DNA from 2 places in the Hydrogenophaga sp. L76 genome. Region 1 is predicted to be linked to the other one. Evidence: predicted binding sites of a transcription regulator. Region 1 holds the regulator's gene; the other holds the start of a gene.

Region 1 (3,179 bases):
CCTCGATCTTCCGCAAACTCACGGTGGCGCAGAACGTGCGCGCCGTTCTGGAGCTGCAGCACGATGTGGATGGCAAACCCCTGACCGAAGCAGAAATCGGCAGCCGCCTCGATGAACTGCTCAAGGACCTGCGGGTGGACCATCTGCGCGATTCGCCGGCGCCCGCCCTTTCCGGGGGCGAGCGGCGCCGGGTGGAAATCGCCCGGGCCCTGGCCACGCGCCCGCGCTTCATCCTACTGGACGAACCCTTTGCCGGCATCGACCCGATTGCGGTTCTGGAGATCCAGCACATCATCGGTTTTCTGAAGTCCAGGGGCATCGGTGTGCTGATCACCGATCACAACGTGCGCGAAACCCTGGGCATCTGCGACCACGCCTACATCATCAGCGACGGCCATGTTCTGGCCAGCGGTCCCACCGCAGAGATCGTGGAAAACGCCGAAGTACGCCGTGTGTACCTGGGCGAGAACTTCCGCATGTGAACATGACCTCCACGCTCGTCATTGCATGTACTTCGCGGCCCCCCGAGGGGGCTGATTCGCCTTGGGGCGGCCCGGCGGCGTCTTGTGGCCCCCACGCCTTGCCGCTGCGCGGCGCGCTGCCCCCCAAGGGGGTTGATTCGCCTTGGGGCGGCCCGGCGGCGAATCTCCGTTTCCCGCTGCTGTACGCCCAGGCATGAAGCAAGGCCTCTCCCTGCGTGTATCGCAGCATCTGGCGCTCACGCCCCAGTTGCAGCAATCGATCCGCCTGCTGCAACTCTCCACGCTGGAAATGGCGCAGGAGGTCGAGCAGATGCTCGACGAAAACCCGTTTCTGGAGCGCACGGAAGAGATCGCCGAGCGCGAGGCTTTCGGTCTGGAGCAGGTCGATGCGCCGGTGAGCGCCGGCGAACAGATCGCCGATGCCGCGCTGCCGGTGGCCGACGCCGTGGCCGCCCCCGCCGAATTTGACGGCCCGCTGCCTGACCGCGTCAGCAGCACGTCCGACGCGCCCGCCGACAGCGGCTCAGGCGACGAGATCGAAAGCCGGCTCGACGGCGCCACCCCGGTGGAAGAAAGCTGGGAAGGCGACGGCACGGTCGAGATGGCGCCCGATGACAGCGAATGGGGCGGCGACGCACCGGCGCGCAACAGCGGCTCCGGTGGCGACGACGAAACCGCCAGCGCAGCCGACCTGGCCCGCAGTCCCGTCAGCCTCCAGGACCACCTGCACGAGCAGGCCCGTTGTCTGCGGCTGAGCGACGAGGACGCGGCGGCGCTGTATTTCCTCATCGAATCGCTCAACGACGATGCCTACCTCGAAGACGACATGGCCGAGCTCGCCCTGGGCTTCTGGCGGCTCATGCACGGCCGCGAGGCCACCTCGCCTGCCATCGAAGAGCTGGAGGCCGTCGAAGCGCAGCTGCGCATGGCCCTGGGCTGGCTGCAGCACATGGAGCCCACCGGCGTGGGTGCGCGCAACCTCGGCGAATGCCTGCGCCTGCAGATCGAAGAGCTGCGCAACACCCCCGAAGCGCGCGCGGCGCTGGCCATCTGCAACCAGTCGATGGAGCTGGTGGCCAAACGCGACATCAAGCGTCTGTGCGCCCTGTGCGGCATCGACGACGAAACGGCGCGCGCCGCGCTGGGTGTCATCGCGCGGCTTGAACCCAAACCCGGGCGCCGTTTCATCGATGTGGAGCGCAACGTGGTCGTGCCCGACGTCATCGTCACACGCGCCGGCCGGGGCTTCAAGGTCATCCTGAATCCCGACGTGATGCCGCGCCTGCGCGTGCACGACGTGTACGCCAACGCCATGCGCCAAAACCGCGGCGGCCGGGACAACGGCGGCGAAGCCGGCCACGCCGCCATGCAGCAGCGCCTGCAGGAAGCGCGCTGGTTCATCAAGAACATTCAGCAGCGTTTCGACACCATCCTGCGCGTATCGAGTGCCATCGTCGAGCGCCAGCGCAACTTCTTCATGCACGGCGAACTCGCCATGCGCCCGCTGGTGCTGCGCGAGATCGCCGACGAGCTGGGCCTGCACGAGTCCACCATCAGCCGCGTGACCACCGCCAAGTACATGGCCACGCCGTTCGGCACCTACGAGCTCAAGTACTTCTTCGGCTCTTCGCTCGGCACCGAAACCGGCGGCAACGCGTCGAGCACCGCGGTGCGCGCCCTGCTCAAACAGTTCATCGCCTCCGAAGAGCCCAAGAAACCGCTGTCCGACAACCAGCTCTCCGACCTGCTCAAGGAGCAGGGCATCGAGTGCGCGCGCCGCACCGTGGCCAAGTACCGCGAGGCACTTCGCATCGCACCGGCCAACCTTAGAAAAAGCCTGTGAATCAATTGAAGTTGTTTCTCCCCTGTGCGGCCGGCGTGGAGGACATGCTCGCCGACGAGGTGCAGCGCATCACCAACGAACCGCTGGCCTTCAAGGCCCGCGGCGGTGTGGGCATCAAGGCCTCGTGGCGCGACGCCATGCGCCTGAACCTGTACAGCCGCCTGAGCCAGCGCGTGCTGGTGCAGCTCTGGCACGGTGGTTACCGCGGCGAGCAGGACCTGTACAACGCAGCCAGCGAGATCGCCTGGGAAATCTGGTTCACGCCGCAGCAGACCATCAAGGTCGAGATCACCGCGCAGCACAGCCCGCTGACCAGCCTCAACTTCGCCGCACTGAAGATCAAGGACGCCATCTGTGACCGCTTCCGCGACAAACGCGGCGAACGCCCCAGCGTGGACACCACCTGGCCCGACGTGCGCATCTACGCCCACGTCACCACCGACGAACTCACGCTCTACATCGACACCTCGGGGGAGCCGCTGTTCAAGCGCGGCTGGCGCGAAGACAAGGGCGACGCGCCGCTGAAGGAAACGCTGGCCGCGGCCATGATCGCTGCCACCGGCTGGAACGGCGGCGAGGCACAAACGCTGGACGACATCACCCCGCTGTACGACCCCTGCTGCGGCAGCGGCACGGTGGTGATCGAAGCGGCGCAGATCGCGCTCAACATCCCGCCCGGCATGCTGCGCCGCTTTGCGTTTGAAAAGATGCTGCCGTTCCAGCAGCATGTGTGGACCGCGATCCAGGACGAAGCCGAGCGCGAGATGCGCGACTGGCCCGAAGGCCACGCGCCCATCGTGTTCGGCAGCGACGTGTCGTTCCGCATGGTCGATTTTGCGCAGCGCAACGCCGAG
Region 2 (3,179 bases), 940 kb from region 1:
ATGCCGATGTCTTTCCAGACGTTGACCAGGTCTTCCTTCTTCACGCCCAGCAGGTCGATGCGCTGGCCGCCCGTGACCTTGACGGTGGGGATGTTGTACTTGTCCACCGCGTCGGCGATGCGGCGCAGTTCGTCGGCCGTGGTCTCGCCGCCCCACATGCGCGGGATGACCGAGTAGGTGCCGTCTTTCTGGATGTTGGCGTGCGAGCGCTCGTTGATGTAGCGGCTCTGCGGATCGTCCTTCGCCTCCTTGGGCCAGGTGCTGATCAGGTAGTAGTTGATGGCCGGGCGGCAGCTGGCGCAGCCGTTGGGCGTCTTCCAGCCCAGGTGCGAGAACACGGCGCTGGTGGTCAGCAGCTTGCTGCCGTCGGCCAGCGGCGTGCGGATCGCTTCGCGCACGGCTTCGTGGCCGTGGTCGGTGCAGGCGCACATGGCCTTGAGCTTGGGCGTGGCCGAGTAGTCGCCGCCGGCGGTGAACATCAGGATCTGTTCAACCAGGCCGGTGCACGAGCCACACGACGCGCTGGCTTTGGTGTGCTTCTTGACTTCGTCCAGGGTGAACAGGCCCTTGTCTCGGATCGCCTTGCAGATGGTGCCCTTGGTCACGCCGTTGCAGCCGCAGACCTCGTCGCTGTCCTTCATGGCGGCGGCCTTGTTCTGGCCCTGGTGGCCCACGTCGCCGATGTTGCTCTCGCCAAACATCAGCTTGTCGCGGATGTCGGCCACGCTGCGGCCATCGCGCAGCAGCTTGAAGTACCAGCTGCCGTCCACCGTGTCGCCGTAGAGGCAGGCGCCGATCAGCTTGTCGCCCTGGATCACGAGCTTCTTGTAGACGCCGCCCGAGGGGTCGCTCATCACGATCTCTTCGGTGTCGTCGCCGCCGGTGAAGTTGCCGGCGCTGAAGAGGTCGATGCCTGTGACCTTGAGCTTGGTGGAGGTGAGCGAGCCGGTGTAGCGGCCGATGCCGAATTCGGCCAGGTGCGTGGCCAGCACCTTGCCCTGCTCGAACAGCGGCGCCACCAGGCCGTAGGCGATGCCACGGTGGGCCGCGCATTCGCCCACCGCGTAGATGCGCGGGTCGGTCACGGTCTGCATGGTGTCGCTCACCACGATGCCCTTGTTCACATGCAGGCGCATGCTCTCGGCCAGTGCGGTGTTGGGGCGGATGCCCACGGCCATCACCAGCAGGTCGGCGGGCAGCTCGGTGCCGTCCTTGAAACGGATCGCCTTCACACGGCCATCTTCACCACCCACCAGCTCCTGTGTCTGCGCGCCGATCAGGAACTTCATGCCGCGCTCTTCCAGCGAAGCCTGCAGCATCTTGCCGGCCACGTCGTCAAGCTGGCGCTCCATCAGCCAGGGTGCGACGTGCACCACGCTCACGCTCATGCCGCGCTTCATCAGGCCGTTGGCCGCTTCCAGACCCAGCAGGCCGCCGCCGATGACCACCGCGTGTTTGTAGGTGGTGGCCGCGTCGATCATGGCCTGGGTGTCGGCGATGTCGCGGTAGGCGAGCACGCCCTCCAGGTCTTTGCCGGGGATGGGCAGGATGAAGGGGTTGGAGCCGGTCGCCATGATCAGGCGGTCGTATTCGGCCGACACCTGCTCGCCGCCGGGGCCGACCGCGTGCACAACGCGCTTGATGCGGTCCACTTCGGTCACCTTGTAGCCGGCGTGCAGGGTGATGCCGTGGTCGGTGTACCAGGACCAGTCGTTCAGCACGATCTCTTCCAGCGTCTGTTCACCCGCGAGCACCGGCGACAGCAGGATGCGGTTGTAGTTCGGGTGGGGCTCCGCGCCAAAGACGGTGATGTCGTAGAACTCGGGCGCGATCTTCAGCAGCTCTTCAAGCGTGCGCACACCGGCCATGCCGTTGCCCACCATCACCAATTTAGATTTTTTCATCGCGGCTACTCCAGTTGTGATTCGCAAAAGGGAGGTCCAGGCCATGGCCGGCGCAGAGGCGCACGGGCGCCATGCGGCACCAGGAAAGGTCTGGGGAAAATGCAGATTCGATGGCCGTTGGCCAAAGCCGGGCTTGCCTAGTTGCAAAACCGGTATCACGCTGCACACGTCGTTGTATGCAGAGCCCACGACGCTGCGGTCGGGGTCGAGCGCTTCGTCACGCTCGCCACGGACAATGCAAAAGCTGTGCCATATGATCCGGCGCTCTCTGCGGGTGGCGCGTTGAAGCGCTCGCAGCGATGATGTGTGCCGTGTCCGGGCAACGCTCCGGTTTATCCAAGTCCTTGATTCATATGACTTCTGCGCTGGTTTTTCTCGAAGGCTCAGCAAGCCCTCAGCCGCTGGTGAACGACCTGGAAGCCTGCGGGGTCCAGGTGCTCGCCGTGCTGGTTGCGGGCAGCAAATTGGTGCAGGGCGTGGTGCGCCATGCACCAGACTTGGTGATTGGCGAGGTGCCGCAGCCCGGCGACGCGCTGTTTGAGACCCTCAAAACGCTGGCCAGCGTGGCCCCGTGCCCGGTGATCGTGTTCACGCACGACGGCGACGCCGCCCGCATCGAGCGCGCGGTGGCCTCGGGCATCCACGCCTGGGTGGTCAACGGCTACAGCGCGCAGCGCCTGCGCCCGCTGCTGCAGCTGGCCCAGGCCCGCTTTCGCCGCGAGCAGGCCCTGCTCGACGAACTGAAGGACGTGACCACGCGCTTTGAGGAGCGCAAGGCCGTGGAGCGCGCCAAAGGCATCCTGATGAGCGCGCGCCAGGTCAGCGACGACGCCGCCTTCGAGATCCTGCGCACCGCTTCGATGCACAGCAACCAGCGCCTCGGCCAGGTGGCGCAGCACATCATCCAGTCGGCGCACTTTGCCGAAGGCGTGAACCGCGCCGGGCAGCTGCGCATGTTGTCGCAGCGCCTGGTCAAACACTGGCTGCTGAGGCTCGCGGGCGTGCAGGCCGCGCGCCACCTGACGCTGCAGACCGAGTCGGCCCAGCGCATCGACGCCAACCTCGCGCTGCTCGGCAAGAACCTCTCGCAGCCCACTTTCGGCGATCTGCTGGACCGCGTGGTGGTCACCTGGAAAGTCCTGAAGAAAGCGCTCAAGGTCGAGCCCGCGCACGAGCAGGTTGGCCCCATCAACGCGCTCGCCGAACAGCTGCTGCAGGACGCCGAACGCCTGACCGCCAGTCTGGAAAGCGCCGGTTCCGTCAGCCCGCTGCGCA

The links. The regulator sigma-54, encoded in region 1, starts transcription at its own class of promoters, with help from an activator protein. The targets are predictions, from matches to a motif close to TGGCANGNAANCTGCTTT.
Region 2: the regulator sigma-54 is predicted to act here: its motif matches at 2,139-2,156, upstream of nirB (nitrite reductase large subunit NirB).

The regions. Positions count from the first base shown of each region.
Region 1 is NZ_CM172807.1:2,664,196-2,667,374, reverse strand. Features, by position in the region: gene lptB (LPS export ABC transporter ATP-binding protein) at 1-482, shown strand, start outside; gene rpoN (RNA polymerase factor sigma-54) at 676-2,325, shown strand; gene AC23D4_RS12740 (THUMP domain-containing class I SAM-dependent RNA methyltransferase) at 2,322-3,179, shown strand, end outside.
Region 2 is NZ_CM172807.1:1,724,432-1,727,610, reverse strand. Features, by position in the region: gene nirB (nitrite reductase large subunit NirB) at 1-1,904, opposite strand, end outside; gene AC23D4_RS08165 (type IV pili methyl-accepting chemotaxis transducer N-terminal domain-containing protein) at 2,309-3,179, shown strand, end outside.